Paenarthrobacter nicotinovorans: one gene and its partner. The protein of the gene in region 1 binds, or shares a complex with, the protein of each later gene. Links are inferred from orthologs where the notes say so. Each region holds a gene or a part of one and is shown in the gene's direction. Other genes may lie near its edges.

Region 1 (10,642 bases):
TTGCCGAGGAGTGCTTCAGCGAGCTGGCACGCGCCCGGGCAGCCGAAGCCGATGTCGTGGTCACCAACCACGCCATGTTGGCCGTCAGCGCGTTCGAAGGCCTCGCGGTGCTGCCCGAGTACGACGTCGTGGTGGTGGACGAGGCCCACGAGCTTCAGGACCGGGTCACAGGGGCAGTGTCAGGGCAACTCTCTGTAGCCATGGTGCACGCCGCGGCATCAAGCGCCCGCAAGCACACAGCCATCACCGTTGACGCCCTGAATGCAGCCGCGGATAGGCTGGACATGGCTATTGCGGGAGTACCCAACGGGCTCCTTCCCAGCGGACTCAACGACGAACAACTCGATTGCCTGGACCAGCTGCGCGACGCCACACGGGCGGCCCTGTCCGATTCGAAGACTGATTCCTCCAGTGCCGCGGACGGCGGACGGCAGCTGGCACGTTCGCGGCTGATGCTCATCCTTGAGCTGTGCGAACGGATGCTCGCTGCCAAGGAGAACCGCGAAGTAGTGTGGTTCTCCCGTAACAGCACTTTTGATCCCCAGCAGGGATACTCCCAACCTGACGAGACCGCGCCTGCGCTCATCAACATCGCGCCGCTGAGCGTGGCAGGCAGGTTGCGCGAGGGATTGTTCGCCGGACACACGGTGGTGCTGACCTCGGCCACGCTGGCCATCGGCTCGGCTTTTGAACCCGCGGCCGGAGGCCTCGGCCTGATTGGCGACGGCGCGCCCAGCTGGACAGGAATCGACGTCGGATCTCCTTTTGATTACCCCAAACAGGGGGTGCTGTACGTAGCGAAGCACCTTCCGAAACCCGGTCGGGGCACGTCGCCGGAGGCCTTGGACGAATTGGAAGACCTCATCCGGGCATCCGGCGGGGGAGCACTGTGTCTCTTCTCCTCACGGCGGGCCGCCGAGGAAGCTGCGGACGCCATGCGGCTGCGCCTGGACGTGGATATCCTCTGTCAAGGCGAATCGACCATGGCTGCGTTGGTGAAGCAATTTGCCGACGAGCCGGATACTTGCCTCTTCGGAACCATGTCGCTGTGGCAAGGGGTGGACGTACCCGGCGGCTCATGCCGCCTGGTGGTTATTGACCGGATTCCCTTCCCGCGTCCTGACGATCCCCTGATGACCGCCCGTTCCCGTGCCGTGGCACAGTCCGGGGGGAACGGGTTCATGGCTGTTTCCGCCACCCACGCAGCCATCCGGCTCGCGCAGGGTGCAGGGCGCCTGATCCGGTCCACCGGTGACAAGGGCGTAGTGGCAGTCCTTGATTCACGCCTGTCGACAGAACGTTACGGCGGGTTCCTGCGGGCCGCCCTGCCGCCGTTCTGGCCGACCACTGACCGCACCGTGGTTCGTGGTGTCCTGGAGCGCTTGGGATCCGCCAGGAAGGCGTAGAGGACAGTCAGCTCCGGGCCCCTTACGGGTCGGAAAAAGCTAGAGGGACCTCAGTACCGAAACGACCTTGCCCATGATGGTTGCCTGGTCGCCGAGAATGGGTTCGTACTGGGTGTTTTGGGGCAGCAGCCAGGTATGGCCATCGCGCTGTCGGAACGTCTTTACAGTGGCTTCGTCGTCCAGCAAAGCGGCCACGATGTCGCCGTTGATGGCGTCGTTCTGGCGGCGGACAACGACCCAGTCGCCGTCGCAGATCGCGGCATCAATCATGGAGTCGCCAGCGACTTTCAACATGAAGAGCTCACCGTGTCCCACCAGTTGCCTGGGCAGGGGGAGCACGTCCTCAACTGTCTGGTCGGCCAGGATGGGTCCGCCTGCCGCGATGCGGCCAACCAGCGGAACCATGGCGGTGTCGCTTGCACTCGTGAGTTCTGTCACAGCCAGGCCGCCGGTGCTCCGAAGCGTTGCCGGTGCCTCCACGCCCGGGATGGGGCCGCCGTCCAGGGTCAAGGGCATCAGTACTTCCATTGCGCGGGGACGCTTGGGGTCCCGGCGAAGGTAGCCGAGTTTTTCCAGCTGGGACAACTGGTGGGTAACGCTGGAAAGGCTGGCCAGTCCAACGGTGTCCCCGATTTCGCGCATGCTGGGCGGATAGCCGTTGTCGTTGACTGACCGCTGGATGGTTTCCAGGATCTTTTTCTGGCGCACGGTCAGGCTCTTGGGAGTCTTGGGAGGCTGTTGGCTCCGCAGGGGTACCCCGCCGCCTGTGGCTTTCGCTGCCATGTTCGCCAATGCCTTTCGTTCCGCCCCGAAACGAACCGGGGATGCAGGGACTGAAAAAATGTCAGACCCTCCTGTTCCACTGAAACAGTGCTGTTCCTTCACTCAAACGTAGGGCAGGCACAGGCGTTTATCAAACATTTGTTCTAGCGAGTCTCGACACCGTTCGTTGATAAGTGCTAAAAATGTCATAGCAAGGTTCGAACATGTGTTCTATAAACCTCGCGCTGAAACTGGATGTTCGAACGAACTGTTCGAATACCGGCCGCAGTCGGGAGGAGCACACAAAGAATTGGCAGCCTTGCTCCGGAAGCTCCGGAGCAAGGCAATAGCTCAGAAGGGCTCAGCTCATGTCCGCAATAACTTCGTTCGCTGATTTCCGCACCACGCAGGCCCCCGCCCGCCTGCGCCTGACCCGCCGTGGCCGGGTGGTGTTCTTCTTCATCCCGGCCATGCTGCTGGCGGCTGTTCTGCTCAGCCTTGCCGGGTTCATCACTTCCCCTGCCAAGGCTTCCGATTCCCAGGCCGAGCTGCAGCCGCCGGTTGCAGTCTCTGTGACAGTCCAGCCCGGTCAGTCCCTGTGGGGCATTGCCGGCGCGGCGGCTCCGGAGCGGGACCCGCGTGATGTCATTGCTGAAATCATCCAGTTGAACGACCTCCGCGGCGGGCGCATCCTTCCGGGGCAGCAGCTGTTCGTCCCGGCCCACTAAGGCTGTTAGCCGGTAGCCGGATCCCGCGCCGCGACGTCATAGTTACTCCGCAGTCCCGCCAGCCCCTTAAACTGTTCCAGTGAGTGAGCAGCTTGAGCGACTTGACCGACTACCCCTCCGGACCAACCTGCGTGGACTGAGCCCCTACGGCGCACCGCAGCTTGATGTCCCCGTTTTGCTCAACGTTAACGAAAACACCCATGGCGTCCCCGCCGATGTTCAGGCGGCGATTACTGAGGCCGTGGCAGCAGCAGCCACGGGACTGAACCGCTATCCTGACCGCGAGTTCACCGATCTTCGTGAGGCCCTCGCCGAGTATCTGGGCCACGGCCTTTCAGCAGACAACATCTGGGCCGCCAACGGGTCCAACGAGGTCCTGCAACAGATCCTGCAAGCGTTTGGCGGCCCGGGACGCAAGGCCCTTGGCTTCCCGCCCACGTATTCCATGTACCCGTTGCTGGCCAGCGGAACGGATACCGAATACATCCGGGGAGTCCGCGCCGATGACTACGGGCTGGATGCCCGGTCGGCGGCTGCGCAGGTGCGCGAAACCGGAGCCAACATCGTTTTCCTGTGCTCACCGAACAACCCCACAGGGACGGGCCTGGGCCTGGATGTGGTGGAGGCCGTGTATGAAGCCGGTGAAGCAAGCCAGGCCATCGTGATCGTGGACGAGGCCTACCACGAGTTCGCCCACGACAACACTCCGAGCGCGTTGACGCTCCTGCCCGGCCGTGAGCGACTGATCGTTTCGCGCACCATGAGCAAGGCCTTTGCCCTGGCAGGTGCCCGGCTCGGCTACATGGCGGCGGCCCCTGAAGTTACGGACGCCATCAGGTTGGTCCGCCTGCCTTACCACTTGTCTGCCATCACGCAGGCCACCGCCCTCGCAGCATTGACTCACCGCGAGGCCCTGATGGCCGACGTTGAGGACATCAAGGTCCAGCGCGATCGGATCGTTACCGAACTTCTCCGCATGGGACTCAAGCCCGCGGCGTCGGACTCGAACTACGTCTTCTTCGGTGGACTCGAGAACCCGCACGAGATCTGGCAAGGGCTGCTCGACGCAGGCGTGCTCATACGTGATGTCGGCATTCCGGGTCACTTGCGGGTTACCGCCGGGACCGAACCGGAAACCACCGCATTCCTTGATGCCCTGGAAGCACTCCTGGAACGCTCAGCGTCACAGCGCGCCTAAACTTGTCAATAGACCCAACCTCCCTCCCTGCATAAGGACGTCCCAATGAGCGAAACCGGCGCCACGCCGTCCGCTGCCCGCACTGCGCGCATGGAGCGCACCACCAGCGAATCTTCCGTATTGGTGGAGATCAACCTGGACGGTTCCGGAATTTCGGACATCAGCACCTCGGTACCGTTCTACGATCACATGCTGACCGCACTGTGCAAGCACTCCCTGATTGACATGACGGTCAAAGCCACAGGTGACACGCACATCGATGCCCACCACACGGTGGAAGACGTTGCCATCACGTTCGGTGAGGTGCTCCGGACGGCCTTGGGCGACAAAGCTGGTATTCGTCGTTTTGGCGAAGCCACGGTGCCTCTGGACGAAGCCCTCGCCCATGCAGTCGTTGATGTTTCCGGACGTCCGTACCTTGTGCACGGTGGTGAACCTGCGGGACAGGAGTACCACCTGATCGGTGGCCACTTCACCGGCTCGTTGACCCGCCACGTTTTCGAGGCAATCACGTTGCACGCCGGAATTTGCCTGCACATGAACGTTCTTGCTGGCCGGGATCCGCACCACATTGTGGAGGCCCAGTTCAAGGCTTTCGCGCGCGCACTGCGTGCCGCCGTAGAGTCCGATCCGCGTGTCGAGGGCATTCCCTCCACCAAGGGGGCACTGTGAGTAGCCAGGTCCTGAAGAACGGCGCAGTGGCTGACGCCACGGCATCCGTTAGGCCTGAGTCGCCGGAGGGCAAGCCGACCGTTACGGTTCTGGACTACGGATCCGGCAACGTCCGGTCCGCCGTCCGCGCGCTCGAGCGGGCGGGTGCCCACGTGGTGCTCAGCGCCAAGCCTGAGGACGTCCTCAACGCCGACGGCCTGGTTGTCCCCGGTGTTGGCGCCTATGAGACCGTGATGAAAGAACTCAAAGCCGTAGACGCCATCCGCATGATTGGACGCCGGGTTGCCGGTGGACGTCCGGTGCTGGCTATCTGCGTGGGTCTCCAGGTTCTTTTCGAGGCCGGCGTTGAGCATGGTACCGAGTCCGAAGGCATGGCCGAATGGCCCGGCAAAGTCGAACTCCTTCCTGCTCCCGTGGTGCCGCACATGGGATGGAACACAGTGGACGTACCTGAGGGTTCCAAGCTGTTCGCCGGTGTGGAGCAGGAGCGTTTCTACTTCGTTCACTCCTACGGTGTGCAGGAGTGGAACTTCGACGTCGTGCAGCCCCGCATGGCGCCCCCCATGGTCACGTGGTCCGAGCACGGCGCACGTTTCATCGCTGCCGTGGAAAACGGCCCGCTGTGCGCCACCCAGTTCCACCCCGAGAAGTCGGGCGACGCCGGGGCCCGCCTCCTGCGCAACTGGGTGGATAGCCTTCGGAAGCCCGCACCGGAAGCTTCCGGAAACGGTGCTGCCTAGATGTGGTCTGTGATCCTCATGGGCCTGGCCGGCCTCCTGGTGGGCGGTGGGATTTCCTTCCACCAGCAAAAGAAGCCCCGCTGGGTCTCCATTTCTTTCTACGTGTTGGCCGGGATGTCCCTGCTGGCTGCGTACCTCCTGACACTTCCCGGTAACTGAACCGCTGGTCCCAAGCCGGCGATCCCTTAACTCCAAGGACACTCATGACCACCTCCTCCCAGTCCGTACTGGAACTCCTGCCGGCCGTCGATATCGTCGATGGCCAGGCGGTGCGCCTCCTGCAAGGAGAGGCGGGATCTGAAACCAGCTATGGGACGCCCTTGGAGGCAGCCCTGAACTGGCAGAACGACGGTGCGGAATGGGTCCATATGGTTGACCTCGACGCCGCCTTTGGCCGTGGCGACAACGCCGCTCTCATCAGCGAGGTCGTGTCTCAGCTCGACGTCAAGGTGGAGCTTTCGGGCGGCCTGCGGGATGACGAATCACTCGAACGGGCCCTCGGCTTGGGCGTTGCCCGGGTAAACCTTGGGACAGCAGCGCTGGAAAACCCGGAGTGGACGCGCCGGGCGATCGAACGCTTCGGTGACAAGATCGCCGTCGGGCTTGATGTCCGCGGTACTACGCTGGCCGGACGCGGATGGACCAAGGAAGGCGGGGACCTTTGGGAGGTTCTGGCCCGCCTCGAGGACGCCGGGTGCGCCCGCTACGTAGTCACGGACGTTACCAAGGACGGAACGCTGCAGGGCCCCAACGTGGATCTGCTGCGTCAGATGGTGGAGAAGACCGGCAAGCCCGTAGTGGCTTCCGGCGGTATCTCCAGCTTGGAAGATCTTCGCGTGCTGCGTGAACTCGTGCCGCTGGGTGTCGAGGGTGCGATTGTGGGCAAGGCTCTGTATGCCGGTGCCTTCACCCTGCCCGAAGCCCTGGACGTGGCCGGCCGCCGCTGATGGGCCGCCACTCAGCCCACGAGCCGGAGCTTAACCAGCGGGAGAAGCGCGACCTGCCCGGTCACATCGCGGCGGCCTTGGCAGGCGCCGGGGGAGCCACGGACTCGGCGGGCCAACCCTGGGCAGGTAGAAGTCTCACTGGCGACGACGCAAAAATCCACAACTTCGAAGACGATGATGGAACCGCAGACGCCGGTTACCTTGCGGCTATTGCGGCGCTGATCGACGGAAGCGGTGGCGAGGCGGAGGTCGTGGCCTCCCTGGCCACGGCACGTGTCTTTGTCCCGGTGGTTGCCCAATTGGCCGAGGAAGCCGAAGGCGTCGACGGCCTGCATGCAGACAAGCAGGCCGATATGGCATTGGTCACACTGAAGGCCCCCGACGGCCGCACGGCAATGCCGGTGTTCACCTCGGCGGCAGCCTTGGAAGCGTGGCACCCCCAGGCGCGGCCGGTCGCTGTTTACGCAGCACGCGCAGCACTCTCGGCGGTGTCGGAAGGGGCCCAACTCCTGGTTTTGGACCCTGGCTCCCAGTTCGCCTTCGTCGTGCGGCGACCCGCCATGTGGGCGCTCGCGCAGCAGAAGGACTGGACGCCGTCATACCTTGATGATCAACTGGAGACTGCTCTCGTTTCGACGATTTCAGCCTTCACTGCGGTCCGCCGCCTTGAGACGCACCCCGGCGGTGGCGTTGCGTCCCTCACGGCGGACGGCCGCCAGGTCCTCGGAGGCGGTCCGGGCCCGGAACTGCGTGTGGTGCTTTTCCTCGAGGACGGTTTGGACGCCGGGGCCGTGCAGGCGCTTGTCGCGCAACTGAACGATGCGTGGGCACGGATGGATTCCTTTGCCGAGGGTGTTGATTCCATGGAAGTAAAACTGCAGCGTGCAGCACAGGAGCGCGCGCCGCACTAATGGCAGGTCCGGTTCCCCGGGACTGCCCGGGGAAATGAGGATTGAGCCAGTGAACTTCGCTCTCTACAAAGAGATGCTGTCCATACGCCCTGTCCGGCGGCTGCTGGTTGTCGGGATGGTTGCGCGTATCCCGCATTCGGCCGCGGGAGTGCTCCTTACCTTGCACATTGTCCTGACGCTTGGCCAGGGATATGCCGCTGCGGGTGCTGCTGCGGCGGTCATGACCATCGGCATTGCCCTGGGCGCACCGTGGCGCGGCCGCAGGGTTGACATGGTGGGGCTGCGTAAAGCTCTGATCCCGTCAGTTGTCTCCGAAACCGTCATCTGGTCGATCGTCCCGCACGTGTCGTACCAATGGCTGCTACCTCTGGTGTTCATCGGAGGCCTGTTCACCCTTCCGATCTTCAGTGTCGTCCGCCAATCGTTGGGCGTCATGGTGGACGGTGAGCAGCGGCGTTCGGCCTTTGCCTTGGATTCCATAGCCACCGAGCTTGTTTTCATGATCGGTCCGGCCGTCGGAGCTGTGGTGGCGACCAGCGGCTACTCGGCTCTTGGCCTGACCGCCGTTGGTATCTCGGTATCTGTGGCTGGACTTTTCCTGATGTGGTTCAACCCGCCCACCAGAAGCGAAGCAGCCTGCACACCGGAGGAATCCGCCGATCGGGAGTCGGCCGATCTTGCGGCAGCGGAGGCGGCCATGGTGGCTTCGGCTCCTGCGCATGTCCAGGAAGCGGCCTCGGAAATGGCGTCTGCAACCTCGCGCACGGCCGGGCTCCGGAGCCGAGTGGCCAGGAATTTCACCTGGTTCACCGTTTCTGTTGCTGCGCTCTTCGCAGTAGCCGCTGGTTCGGGCATGGTGCTCAGCGGCTCGGATGTCAGCATCGTGGGGCTGCTGGAACGTGGCGGCCACCAAAACGAGATCGGTATTGTCTTCTTCTTCTGGTGCGCCGCGTCGGTAGTCGGCGGTCTCATCTACGGTTCGATGAAGCGGTCCATCTCACCCATGCTCCTTCTGCTGGGCATGGCCGCACTGACCATTCCGATGGGATTTGCCCAGGACACCTGGACCCTGGCGTTCCTCTCACTCCTGCCGGGCTTGTTGTGCGCACCGGTGCTGTCTGCTTCCTCCGAGAAAGTTGCGGACCTTGTGGAGGAGGATCGCCGGGGCGAAGCAATGGGCTGGTACGGCTCTGCGCTGACCGCCGGTGTTGCTCTGGGGGCGCCCCTGGCAGGGGTCTTCATCGACACCGTGGGTCCGTCGGGCGGCTTCGCTGCTGTTGGTATCGCCGGCGTCGTGCTGTGCGCCACCGGCCTGGTGCTCATGTCCATCCGTCGACGGGCTGCCCGGGTCTGAGTCAACCGGCACCAGACGACGACGGCGGGTCGACCACTGATGGTCGGCCCGCCGTCGATGATTATTCAGGCAGTTGGCGTCAGTTCACCGGTCCGGTGAACTTTTCGCCCGGGCCCTTGCCGGGGGCATCCGGAATGATGGATGCCTCGCGGAACGCGAGTTGCAGGGAGCGCAGGCCGTCGCGCAACGGGCCTGCGTGCTGGGAGCCGATTTCGGGTGCGGCTGCGGAGACCAAGCCGGCGAGTGCGGTGATCAGCTTGCGGGCTTCGTCCAGGTCCTTGAGATCCTCGGCGTTGGGGTCGTCGGCAAGCCCAACCTTGACCGCTGCCGCACTCATGAGGTGCACGGCGCCGGTGGTGATGACTTCCACTGCCGGGACCTCTGCGATGTCACGGATCTGCTGGGAGACTCCGGCGTCGGCGGCGGGGGCGTCTCCGCCGAAGGAATTGCGGGAATTGCTGTCTTCAGTGCTCATACTGGTAAGCTTGTCACAGACCGACTGGAAGTCGTTATTCACCGTGGACATCTACAGTACTGTGGGCATCGACAGTGAACCATCGCAGTCAACGTCCCGCCGTTCGCAATGTGCGCTTGGCGGGTTGTTTCTGTAGAATTGACTTTCAGTTTGCAAGCGGAGTTCTCTCCCACCCGCGTCAGCCGTTTCCCTTCGGGGACAGGATCCCCTTGATGGGACAAGAGGTTGCCGGGTACCTGGTCGGACATTTCAGGGTTGATCCCGGAAGTGCGCGCTTTCCATAGGGGAAGTGGATCCGATCTTCGAGGCCTTCGATTGCGCCAGCAATTGGGGGCCTTCTCTATTTGCCGGTGACACCACCACAACCACAGGAGCTTTAACATTAGCGAGCCAAGAATCAATGAGCGTATCCGCGTCCCCGAGGTGCGGCTGGTCGGCCCTGCCGGCGAACAGGTAGGAATTGTCCGCATCGAGGACGCACTGCGTCTTGCTGCCGAATCCGATCTCGATCTCGTTGAAGTTGCGCCGCAGGCTAAGCCTCCTGTTTGCAAGTTGATGGACTTCGGCAAGTACAAGTACGAAGCCGCCGTCAAGGCCCGCGAAGCCCGCAAGAACCAAACCAATACGGTTCTGAAGGAAATCCGCTTCCGCCTCAAGATCGACAAGCACGACTACGAAACCAAGCGCGGGCACGCTCTGCGCTTCCTCGGAGCCGGTGACAAGGTCAAGGCCATGATCCAGTTCCGTGGTCGTGAGCAGCAGCGGCCTGAAATGGGCATCCGCTTGCTTCAGCGTTTCGCGGAGGATGTAGCCGAGGTTGGCGTCATCGAGTCCAGCCCCCGCATCGATGGCCGCAATATGGTCATGGTGATCGGACCGCTGAAGAACAAGGCCGAAGCGAAGGCTGAAGCCCGTCGTGCCAGCCAGCGTGCAGAAGCCAAGGCCCAGAATGAGGCCAAGGCCGCAGGACGCGTTGACACCACGGGGGAGCAGGCGCCGCTGACGCAGAGCCTCGCCGATCTTCTGCCCGAAGGCTTCAAGGTTTCCGAAGAGGAAAGCACGCAGGAAGCTCCCGCAGCAACCGAGGCGCCCGCAGCTGAAGAAGCACCGGTTGTCGAGGAAGCTGCAGCTGAAGCTCCGGTTGCCGAAGAGGCACCTGAAGCAGCAGAGGAAGCACCCGTTGCTGAGGAAGCTCCGGCTCCCAAGGCGGCTCCGGCACCTAAGGAAGCTCCGGCTCCCAAGGCGGCTCCGGCACCTAAGGCGGCTCCGGCTCCCAAGGCAGCTCCGGTGGAGGCAGCTCCGAAGCCTGCTGTTCCGGCTGCGGCGCCCAAGCCAGCGGTTCCTTCGGCCCCGAAGCCTGTCGCCAAGCCGGCAGCTCCCAAGCCGGCTGCCCGGCCCGCGGCCCCCAAAGCCACGCCGAAGCCAGCAACACGTAAGACCAATTAGTTC
Region 2 (10,699 bases), 240 kb from region 1 along the record:
CAACACACATACGTGCTCCGGGGTCGGTGTAAGTCCGAACCGGCGGTTATAGTCCGCGACCCGCGAGCCACCGATTTCCTGAGCAATCCGGATAGAGGTGGCGGACGGTTGAACCGGTGGAATTCCGGTACCGACAGTTAAAGTCTGGATGGGAGAAGCACGTACAGTCATGCCGTGGGCGTTCCTTCAGTGACGCCCGGCATTGCGCTGTCGTACACCCCCGGAGTCATCGCGGCTTACTGGGAAGGAACGGCATGGATTTTCTGCGATGGCTCTTCGAAGCACAGATCCCCGTTGGAGGATCTGCTCTTGTCTTACGCGAAGTGCTTGGAAACATCTTTGGGTTACTCAGCGCCCTCGGCGGAATGCGCCGGAAAGTCTGGGCTTGGCCGGTAGGAATCATCGGCAACATCCTTTTGCTCACCGTGTTCCTCGGCAACGTATTCGGTGCTGCTGCGCCCGCAACCCTCTGGGGACAGGCCGGCCGGCAGGTGATGTTCATCGCCGTTGCACTTTATGGCTGGTACCGGTGGCGTCAAGGCCGGCAGTCGAGCACCCAGGGCCGGGCCGTGGTCCCCGGCTGGGCCGGTAACAAGGTGCGCCTGGTTCTGATCGGCGCGATGGTAGCCGGTACTGCGGCCCTGACGCCCCTGTTTGACGCCCTCGGCTCCTACCCGCCTGTGTGGGCAGACGCCTGGACCTTCATGGGCTCCCTCCTGGCCACTTACGGCATGGCCCGGGGATGGACTGAATTCTGGTTGATCTGGGTTGCCGTGGACATCGTGGGCGTGCCTCTGCTGTTCAGTGCCGGCTATTACGCCAGTGCTGTGATGTACCTGTTCTACGGGTTCTTTACCCTGACCGGATTCTTCGTGTGGTGGCGGGCCGAAAAGCGTGAGCGTGGCGCTGTTCAACCACTTCCGGCGCCCGCAGGAGCCGTGCGATGAGCGCGCAGGCCGTTGAGTTTTCGGCTACTGAAAAGGCCGCCATGGACGCAGCTCTCACCGCCGCCCTGGCTGGCCCGCGAGGAGCGAATCCGCTGGTTGGCGCAGTGATCCTCGGCGCGGAAGGCGAGCAACTTGCCACCGGCTACCATCGCGGTGCCGGAACGGCCCATGCGGAGGCCGACGCCATCTCCGAAGCCCGGCGCCAGGGAATCGACACCAAGGGCACCACCATGGTGGTCACCCTGGAGCCTTGCAACCATGTAGGCCGGACAGGTCCCTGTGCCCAGGCGATCATTGCAGCCGGCATCGCAAAGGTGATCTACGCCGTCGACGATCCGCACGACCCCGCCGCCGGCGGTGCCAAGACGCTGCGCGCGGCAGGAATCGATGTCACGTCCGGGCTCGGCTACGACGAATCCCTGGACCTGAACCGGGAATGGTTCGACGCCGTTGCCGCCAAACGCCCGTTCGTCACCTTGCATATTGCACAGACCCTGGACAGCCGGATCGCTGCGGTTGACGGCACCAGCCAGTGGATCTCCAGCGCAGAGTCGCTGGCAGACAACCACGCCTTGCGGCGCCTGATCGACGCGATCCTCGTAGGGACCGGAACCGTGCTCATCGACAACCCCCGGCTGACGGCGCGCACTCCTGACGGTGAACTTTCCCAACGCCAGCCCGTCCGGGCAGTCATGGGCCTGCGGGATGTCCCGGAGGGGGCAGCGGTACGGGGAACCGACGGCCGCTTCAGGCATCTGCCAACCCGGGATCCAGCAGAGGCCCTGGGCATGCTCTTCGAAGAGGGTGTCCGGCATGTGATGGTCGAAGGGGGTTCGAGCATTCTGAGTACCTTCCTTGCGGCGGAGTTGGTGGACGAGTTGATTGTCTACCTGGCGCCGACCCTGCTGGGGTCCGGTACTCCGGCGCTGAACGACTTGGGTATCGGCACGCTCGCCGAAGCCCAGCACTGGGCGTGGGACGAGGCATCAGGGGGTCCGGTACGGACCCTCGGCAACGACCTGCGGCTCCATCTCCGTCCAGCCGGACGTGCTGCCAACACCACTAAGAATTCGATTCCGCAGAAGAATATGGTTTCACGCAGTGACGCCGCGGAATATGTCACAGGAGGACACTGATGTTTACCGGAATCGTTGCAGAACAAGGCACTGTCCTGGGTATTGAGCATGACGGCGATGCCAGCGCAACACTGCGCTTGAAGGCCCCCACCACTACCGGGGACCTGCCGTTGGGCGGCTCCATTGCCGTCAACGGTGTCTGCCTCACGGCCACCCGCATTGATGGACAGGACTTCAGCGTCGATGTCATGGGCGAGACCCTGACGCGCACCACCATCGGGGAATTGGCTGCGGGAGACACCGTGAACCTGGAACGCTGTGTTCCTGCCGGCGGACGGCTGGATGGCCACGTCGTGCAAGGCCATGTTGACGGCGTGGGGGAGCTGCTCGAGCGCGAAGCGCTGGGTAACTGGGACCGCTTGCGGTTCGGCGTCCCCGCCCCGCTGGCACGCTACATCGCCGAAAAAGGTTCCATCGCCGTCGACGGGGTATCGCTCACGGTGACCGCCGTCAGCGCGGCTTCCGAAAAGGACGCGTGGTTCGAAGTCGGCCTCATCCCCACCACGCTGGAGGAGACGGGCCTGGGAGCGAAACCGGTTGGCGGGCACGTCAACCTGGAAGTGGATGTCCTGGCAAAATACACCGAACGGCTTCTGTCGTTCGCTCCGCGGCAGGAGGGCACCCGATGAGCGCCCCCACGACCCCGCAACCGGCGACGTCGCAGCGTCCGGGCCTGGACTCCGTGGAATCCGCCATCGCAGCCATGGCGGCCGGGCGGGCCGTCATTGTGGTGGACAACGAGGACAGGGAAAACGAAGGCGACATCATTTTTGCCGCTGAACATGCCACCCCGGCCCTGATGGGTTGGACCATCCGATATTCCTCCGGCGTCATCTGTGTTCCGTTGGAAGGCCAGCGGGCCGACGCGCTGATTCTGCCCCCGATGGTCGAAATCAACGAAGATGCTAAGGGTACTGCCTATACTGTTTCCTGTGACGCTGCGGTAGGAGTCAGCACGGGTATTTCTGCCACGGACCGGGCCCTGACGGCCCGGATCCTGGCGGACCCGAGCAGCACTCCGGCGTCACTCACCCGCCCCGGGCATATTTTTCCGCTTCGGGCCGTTAAGGGGGGAGTGCGAGAACGTCCGGGACACACGGAAGCTGCCGTGGACTTGTGTCGCCTGGCCGGGCTCGCCCCGGTGGGTGTGATCGCAGAGTTGGTACATGACGACGGTGAAATGATGCGCTTGGACAGCCTGCGCGGGTTCGCCGCTGAACATGGATGCCCCCTCATCTCCATCGAGGACCTGGTGTCGTATGTTGAGGCGACGGAGTCCCGGGCGGCGCAGATTTCACGGGTAGACGAGGAGAAGCGATGACCGCATCGACAACACGCAGCAGTGAGCACACGGAGCCCGGTCCGCACCCCGTAAGCGGGGGACCGATCGTCCAGTTGCCGACGGCCTTTGGTGAATTTGTGGCGCAGGCGTGGACGGATCATGTCACGGGGGTCGAACATCTCGCGGTCAGCTCGCCCAATCCGCCCAAGGGCGGCCAGGCACCCTTGGTCAGGCTGCACTCTGAATGCCTGACCGGAGATGTGTTCGGTTCCTACCGCTGCGATTGCGGTGAACAGCTTGCCTTCGCCCTGGAGCTCATCCACAGGGAAGGCGGCACGCTGCTCTACCTGCGTGGACAGGAAGGGCGCGGCATCGGACTCGCCAACAAGATCAAGGCCTACGCCCTGCAGGAAGCCGGTTTCGACACTGTCGAGGCCAACGAGCAACTGGGCCTGCCGGTCGATGCCCGTTCCTACAGCGCAGCGGGTCAGATCCTTGCCGAAATGGGTCTCAACGAAGTCCGGCTGTTGAGCAACAACCCGGACAAACAGCACCGCCTGGACAAAGCCGGGGTGACTGTCGTGGAGATGGTGCCTACGGAGGTGCCGTCCCGGGAGCAGAACCTTCGGTACCTGCAAACCAAGAAGGACCGTATGGACCACCGGCTGACGCTCGACGTCGAGCCGGTCAGCAACGGCAAGAAGACAGCTTCACCCCAAACCTCAAACAGCAACCAAGACTGAACGGATCCCCAGCACACCATGAGCGGACACGGCGCGCCCACAATCGACCTCACTACCCTCAACCCTGAAGAAACCTCGCAGCTCAAGCTCGCCATCGTGGCCGCGAGCTGGCACACCCAGATCATGGACGGCCTGGTGGATGGTGCCCTGCGTGCCGCGAAGGAAGCAGGCATCGCCGAACCCACCCTGGTGCGGGTTCCGGGCAGTTTTGAATTGCCGGTTGCAGCCGCCCGGCTGGCACCGCACTTTGACGCCGTCGTGGCCCTGGGCGTTGTTATCCGTGGCGGAACCCCGCACTTTGACTACGTTTGCCAGGCCGCGACGTCGGGACTCACCGATGTCAGCGTCCGCACCGGCGTGCCGGTCGGCTTCGGCGTACTCACCTGCGATACGGAACAACAGGGCCTTGACCGGGCCGGCCTCCCGGGTTCCCAGGAGGACAAGGGCCACGAGGCGGTCACCGCTGCCCTGGCCACCGCTGTGACGCTCAAGCAATACAGCTGATTCCAGCGCGAACGGAGGGGATGTGAGTGTGTGTTCACTCACATCCCCTCCGTCATGCAACGCCCCAACAAGCGGCGCCGGGCCCGGAGCAAGTAGTCTGGAGGGCGTGAAGAATTTCGAGACGCTGTTCGCAGAACTGAGTGAGAAAGCAGCGACCCGTCCGGCAGGCTCGCGCACGGTAGCCGAGCTGGACTCCGGAATCCACGGCATCGGCAAGAAGGTGGTCGAAGAGGCCGCCGAAGTCTGGATGGCCGCGGAGTACGAATCGGACGAGGCCGCTGCTGAGGAAATCTCCCAGCTGCTCTACCACCTGCAGGTTCTCATGCTCGCCAAGGGCCTCAGCCTGGAAGACGTTTACAAGCATCTCTAGCCACGCCCCTCCGCACGCATTTCAAGCGGAGTCAGCCGCGTGGCCGATGTGCCTGAAACCTCCATTCCAAAAAGAAAGTCTCTCCCAATGCTCCGTGTAGCAGTCCCCAACAAGGGATCCCTGTCCGAAGCCGCCTCGGCAATGCTTTCCGAGGCCGGCTACCGCCAGCGCCGCGACTCCCGCGAACTGGTGATGGTTGATCCTGACAACGACATTGAGTTCTTCTTCCTCCGTCCCCGTGACATCGCCGTCTATGTAGGCCAGGGAACCCTGGACGTCGGCATCACCGGCAGGGACCTCCTGCTTGACGCGAAGGTGGAAGCTGAAGAGTTGCTCCCCTTGGGCTTCGCGCCTTCGACATTCCGTTTCGCCGGCCCTGTTGGTGACTTCACCGGCGTCGAGCAGCTTGAAGGCAAGCGGCTGGCCACAAGCTATGACGGCCTCCTGCGTGACTACCTCGCTGAACGCGGCGTCAACGCCACAGTGGTCCGTCTCGATGGGGCCGTGGAATCATCCGTCCGCTTGGGCGTGGCCGACGCTATTGCCGATGTCGTGGAAACCGGCAATACCCTCAAGGCCGCCGGCATGGAGATCTTCGGCGACCCCATCCTGAAGTCCGAAGCCGTCCTGATCCGTCGTACGGGCTCCGCTGGCGCAGCCAACGGGACCGCGAAGGAAATCGACATCCTCATCCGCCGCCTTCAAGGCGTTCTGGTTGCGCGCCAGTACGTGCTCATGGACTACGACATCCGCAAGGACCTCGTGGAAGACGCCGCGGCGCTGACTCCCGGACTTGAATCGCCCACGGTCTCGCCGCTTCGCGATTCCGAGTGGGTAGCCGTGCGGTCCATGGTCCCCAAGAAGGAAACCAACCGCATCATGGATGAGCTTTACGACCTCGGCGCGCGCGCCATCCTGGTCAGCAGCATCCACGCCTGCCGGATCTGACCCACACTGACCGACTAGAGCCCAGCAGAACTGAGGAGCAGCACATGGCCGTAGCCGTACGCGTCATTCCATGCCTGGACGTGGACGCCGGCCGCGTCGTCAAGGGTGTCAACTTTGAAGGCCTTCGCGACGCCGGAGACCCTGTGGAACTCGCCCACCGGTACGACAATGGCGGGGCAGACGAACTGACGTTCCTGGACGTCACGGCGTCGTCAGGGAACCGCGAAACAACGTTCGACGTCGTCCGTCGCACCGCAGAGGAAGTGTTCATTCCCCTCACCGTGGGTGGTGGCGTCCGCGGGGTGGCCGAGGTGGACAAGCTCCTGCGCTTTGGTGCGGACAAGGCGTCCATCAACACAGCCGCCGTCGCCAGGCCCGATGTCATCGATGAAATTACCCGCCACTTCGGCTCCCAGGTCCTGGTGCTCTCCGTCGACGCGCGCCGGACCCGGGAAGGCGACGCCCCGACGTCGTCCGGGTTTGAAGTCACCACGCACGGCGGCCGGACCGGTACCGGAATCGATGCCATTGCCTGGGCGAAGGAAGCCGCGGACAGGGGAGTGGGGGAGATCCTGCTCAACTCCATTGACGCCGACGGCACCAAGGACGGCTTCGACCTTGAGCTGATCCGTTTGGTTCGGGCAGCCGTGAATATCCCGATTATCGCCTCGGGCGGTGCCGGTGCCCCGGAGCACTTCCCGCCCGCTGTACAGGCTGGGGCTGACGCTGTGCTGGCCGCCTCGGTGTTCCACTTCGGTCCGGATGACATGATCGCTCAGGTCAAGGCCGCGATCCGCGAGGCCGGCTTCGAAGTCCGCTAGGCAACGCAAACGCGGGGTCGCTGCTGGCCATCATCCCTTGCGGGATGGGCCATCAGCGACCCCGCGTTGCTTGGTTAAAGGCCGATGTCCGCTGACTGCAAGAGCGCGACGGCGTCCGGCTGGCCTTCGAAGGTGACCAGGGCCTGGTTGGTGCGGCCGTGGGCGTGCATGAGAAGCTCGCCCGGCTCGCCAACGATGGCGACGGATACGGGTGCGCGCTTGGCCACATGCCGCGGCCCCGTGGGCCTGACAAGGACGATGCCGAGGTCCACGCCGCGGTACAGGAACGCTGCACGCTTGATGAGGTCATTCCAGAGTGCATCCGAATAGGCCTCGTCCAGTGCCCTCGGCGCCCACCTGTCGCCGGCGCGGCGGATGTCCTCGGTGTGCACGAAGTACTCGATGAGGTTGGAGGTCTCGTCCAGCGCCTTGATCTTCAAAGGAGAGAAAGCGGGAGGCCCGGAGCGGAACGTCTTGACGAGGTCCGCGTAGGCGTCCGTGGTCTTCAGCTGGGAGGCCAGCTTGGAGGTGGCTTTTTCCGATGCCTTGCCCAGACTGGGAATCAACAGTCCAAGACCGACAGCGATTTTCCGCTCCCGCAAGTACAAATGCGCGGCAAGGTCACGGGTCCGCCAGCCTTCGCAGAGCGTGGGGGAGTCAGGCCCGGCCGCCAGCAGGGTTTCGGCCAGTACTTCTCGGGAGGGATCGACGAAATGCATCACTTGTGAAACTAGCACGATCGGAGCGCTCTTGCGCAGTGGAACCGCCGCAGAACCGCCAGTCCCGTCAAAGGCACTAGACTTGATCTGATGTCAGAGCAGTCCGCCCCCAGCCCCTCTCCCGCCGTGGAGCTTTCCAGCGACCCCGCGGGTCCGTTGCCGCAGGAGATCGCGGACGCTCTCAAGCGCGATTCCGCCGGCCTGGTTGCTGCTATTGTGCAGCAGCACGACACCAACGAGGTTCTCATGCTCGGATGGATGGATGACGAGGCACTGCACCGCACCATGACCACCGGGCGCGTCACGTTCTACTCCCGCTCCCGCCAGGAATACTGGCGTAAGGGCGACACTTCCGGACACGTACAGTTCGTGAAGTCCGTCGCCCTTGATTGCGACGGCGATGCCCTCCTGATCCGCGTGGACCAGATCGGCGCAGCCTGCCACACCGGAACCCGGACCTGCTTCGACGGTCGCGACTTTACAGTCGTTACGGGCCACCGCGACTAAGGCACCCAGCACTTACCACTGACGCACCACCTCATACCAAAAGGCGGAGAAGAATAGCCATGCAGGACCTTGGAATCATCAGCCCGGGCCTGGAAGAGTTCCGGGAACTCGCCGTCCACAGCCGTGTCATCCCCGTGCGGCTCAAAGTCCTGGCCGATGCAGAAACCCCCATTGGCCTTTACCGGAAGCTCGCCAAGGGACAGCCCGGCACCTTCCTCCTGGAATCAGCAGCAGTAGGCGGGGCCTGGTCGCGTTATTCGTTCATCGGTTCAAAGTCCCGCGCAACCCTGACCACCCAGGACGGCCAGGCACACTGGATCGGTGAGCCGCCCGTCGGCGTGCCAGTTTCCGGGAACCCGGTGGAGGCCGTCCGCAACACGATTGCCGCACTGCAGACCGATCGTTTCGAGGGCCTTCCGCCCTTCACCTCCGGCCTGGTCGGCTTCCTTGGCTGGGAATCCGTGCGCCACTGGGAACGCCTGACCTCTCCGCCCGAGGACGACCTGCAGTTGCCGGAGATGGCGCTGAACCTGGTCACCGACATGGCGGTTCATGACAACGTCGACGGCACTGTCCTGCTCATTGCCAATGCCATCAACTTCGACGGCAGCAGCGAACGCGTCGATGATGCCTGGCACGATGCCGTGGCTCGAGTGCAAGCGCTCCTGGACCAGATCAGCACGCCCGTTCCCCAGCCTGTTTCCGTTTTGGACACGGCGGCCCTGGACTTTGCCTCAAGCGTGCAGGAACGCTGGGAGGAAGCGAAGTACCTGGAAGCCATCGACCGTGGCAAGGAAGCGATTGTTGACGGCGAAGTGTTCCAGGTGGTGATTTCGCGCCGCTTCGAGATGGAATGCGCCGCAGATCCCCTGGATGTCTACCGCGTGCTGCGCAACACCAACCCCAGCCCCTACATGTACCTCTTCAGCCTCGAAGATGCAGACGGCCGCGAGTACTCGATTGTCGGGTCCTCGCCGGAAGCGTTGGTGACGGTGACCGGTGAGGAAGTCATCACGCACCCCATCGCCGGTTCACGTCCCCGAGGGAAGACTGTAGAGGCCGACAAAGCCCTGGCCACAGAGTTGCTCGCGGACCAGAAGGAACGCGCGGAACACCTGATGCTGGTGGACTTGTCCCGTAACGACCTTTCCAAAGTGTGCGTGGCCGGGACAGTCGATGTCACCCAGTTCATGGAAGTGGAGCGCTTCAGCCACATCATGCACCTCGTTTCAACTGTGGTGGGGCAGCTTGCTCCCCACGCCAAGGCATACGACGTCCTCAGGGCAACCTTCCCGGCAGGTACTTTGTCCGGCGCCCCGAAGCCCCGTGCGCTGCGGCTCCTCGATGAACTCGAACCGCACCGCCGCGGCATCTACGGTGGCGTGGTGGGCTACCTGGACTTCGCCGGTGACATGGACATGGCCATTGCCATCCGTTCGGCACTGCTCCGTGAGGGCCGCGCCTATGTGCAGGCCGGCGGTGGAATCGTGGCCGATTCGCACAAGCCTTCGGAAGCGCTTGAAACGGTAAACAAGGCAGCTGCGCCGCTTCGCGCCGTGCACACCGCAGGCTCATTGCAGAACATTGCGGTGGACGCCGGCCGGGCCGAAGTTCCCGACGACGGGACGCCTGCCTCGTGAGCGCCGCCGCATCCGCACTTCCCGCCAGGACTTCACCGCGCTGGGCCCGTAAATCCACACTGGTGCTCGCCGCGGTCGTGCTGGCCCTCGCTGTCTTCGGAACCACCACCCAGACCTGGATTGAAGTGCAGCTTGACCCCTCCGGTGTATCCAGCAGCAACCTCCAGGTTCCCGGAAACAAGGCTGCTACCGCAGTCACGGCTCTGGCCCTGGTGGCCCTGGCCGGTGGCCTGGCGGCATCCATTGCAGGCAAGGTGGCGCGCTGGATCATTGCGGTCATCATTGCTTTGTCCGCGGTAGGGATCATCCTGGCGGCCACTACCGTGCTGACCGATCCGCTCGGCGCAGCGCAGGGTGCCATTGCAGCCGCGACGGGCCTTGCGGGTGGACAGGCGAGTGTCGCTGCGACGGCCTTCCCCGTAGTAGCCATAGTGGCCGGGGCGCTGCTGGCAGTGGTTGCGGTGGGCTTGCCGGTGGCCGGGCGTTACTGGAAGACCCGCACCAAGTACGACACCAATGCCGTCAGGAATGACGGCGAACCGGTGGATGAGATCGACAGCTGGGACAGCCTGTCGCGCGGCGAGGACCCTACGTAGGCAGCCGGGAGCGGGTTTCGCGCAGCTTCATTGCGACTTTGCCGCCACCGTTGCCCCGGACGTCGGTCCATGTCCCCGGCTGACGTCAATAAATGGCAGAATGTAAGCAGTATTCATCCTGAGGAGATTTCACATGAGCAAAACCACAGTGTCCGCAAACCAAACTGAATCCACCATGGCCAGCCACGCTGACGCCATCGGTCACGGAAACAGCCCGGCTGCCTGGACCTGCGTGATTGTCATGCTGGTTGGTGCCTTGATTTCCTCCATCGCTTTCGTCATCGCCAGCACCCCGATCTTCGTCGGCGGCCTGGTTGTCATGGTTATCGGCCTGATTGTTGGCCTGGTTATGCGCAAGGCGGGCTACGGAGTGGGCGGCAGCAAGCTGCAGAACAACGGCCACTAATCGTGACCGTTCTTGATGACATCATCGTTGGCGTCAAGGAGGACATGGAGGCCCGCCGGGCTCAAGTGTCCCTCGAGGAG

Evidence for each region.
Region 2: the proteins of hisH (region 1) and hisF are in contact, whole or in part, in a crystal structure (PDB 6RU0), measured with the Thermotoga maritima proteins. The link is inferred for Paenarthrobacter nicotinovorans from one-to-one orthologs. Residues at the interface, in WP_004080484.1 of Thermotoga maritima: Asn15, Arg18, Arg22, Arg117, Leu118, Pro119, His120, Met121, Gly122, Trp123, Asn124, Asn134, Gly135, Tyr136, Tyr138, Val140, Tyr158, Glu180, Lys181, Ser182, Ser183, Lys184, Ile185; in WP_004080486.1 of Thermotoga maritima: Met1, Leu2, Ala3, Arg5, Ser40, Glu41, Asp45, Glu46, Ala70, Glu71, Ile73, Asp74, Ile75, Pro76, Phe77, Asp98, Lys99, Ser122, Gln123, Glu161, Thr195, Leu196, Asn247, Arg249, Glu251.

Annotation. Positions count from the first base shown.
Region 1 is NZ_CP089293.1:1,622,663-1,633,304, forward strand. Bases 3,719-6,634 are described here. They hold hisH (imidazole glycerol phosphate synthase subunit HisH), read left to right. Parts: upstream 3,719-4,762; coding sequence 4,763-5,506; downstream 5,507-6,634. Other genes in these bases: JMY29_RS07605 (histidinol-phosphate transaminase), read left to right, coding at 3,719-4,094; hisB (imidazoleglycerol-phosphate dehydratase HisB), read left to right, coding at 4,140-4,766; JMY29_RS07620 (hypothetical protein), read left to right, coding at 5,507-5,665; priA (bifunctional 1-(5-phosphoribosyl)-5-((5-phosphoribosylamino)methylideneamino)imidazole-4-carboxamide isomerase/phosphoribosylanthranilate isomerase PriA), read left to right, coding at 5,710-6,453; JMY29_RS07630 (SseB family protein), read left to right, coding at 6,453-6,634. Outside these bases: JMY29_RS07590 (ATP-dependent DNA helicase), read left to right, coding at 1-1,406; transcriptional repressor LexA, read right to left, coding at 1,446-2,189; JMY29_RS07600 (LysM peptidoglycan-binding domain-containing protein), read left to right, coding at 2,537-2,896; more of JMY29_RS07605, read left to right, coding at 2,976-3,718; more of JMY29_RS07630, read left to right, coding at 6,635-7,364; JMY29_RS07635 (MFS transporter), read left to right, coding at 7,414-8,718; JMY29_RS07640 (DUF1844 domain-containing protein), read right to left, coding at 8,798-9,193; infC (translation initiation factor IF-3), read left to right, coding at 9,617-10,639. UniProt on the Escherichia coli protein: IGPS catalyzes the conversion of PRFAR and glutamine to IGP, AICAR and glutamate. The HisH subunit catalyzes the hydrolysis of glutamine to glutamate and ammonia as part of the synthesis of IGP and AICAR.
Region 2 is NZ_CP089293.1:1,859,622-1,870,320, forward strand. Bases 4,890-7,862 are described here. They hold hisF (imidazole glycerol phosphate synthase subunit HisF), read left to right. Parts: upstream 4,890-5,974; coding sequence 5,975-6,751; downstream 6,752-7,862. Other genes in these bases: JMY29_RS08690 (phosphoribosyl-ATP diphosphatase), read left to right, coding at 4,890-4,982; hisG (ATP phosphoribosyltransferase), read left to right, coding at 5,070-5,930; JMY29_RS08705 (TIGR03085 family metal-binding protein), read right to left, coding at 6,826-7,470; hisI (phosphoribosyl-AMP cyclohydrolase), read left to right, coding at 7,561-7,862. Outside these bases: nicotinamide riboside transporter PnuC, read left to right, coding at 255-947; bifunctional diaminohydroxyphosphoribosylaminopyrimidine deaminase/5-amino-6-(5-phosphoribosylamino)uracil reductase RibD, read left to right, coding at 944-2,083; JMY29_RS08670 (riboflavin synthase), read left to right, coding at 2,083-2,712; ribB (3,4-dihydroxy-2-butanone-4-phosphate synthase), read left to right, coding at 2,709-3,404; ribA (GTP cyclohydrolase II), read left to right, coding at 3,401-4,108; ribH (6,7-dimethyl-8-ribityllumazine synthase), read left to right, coding at 4,127-4,612; more of JMY29_RS08690, read left to right, coding at 4,719-4,889; more of hisI, read left to right, coding at 7,863-7,977; JMY29_RS08715 (anthranilate synthase component I), read left to right, coding at 8,037-9,617; JMY29_RS08720 (Trp biosynthesis-associated membrane protein), read left to right, coding at 9,614-10,213; JMY29_RS08725 (HGxxPAAW family protein), read left to right, coding at 10,347-10,619; indole-3-glycerol phosphate synthase TrpC, read left to right, coding at 10,622-10,699.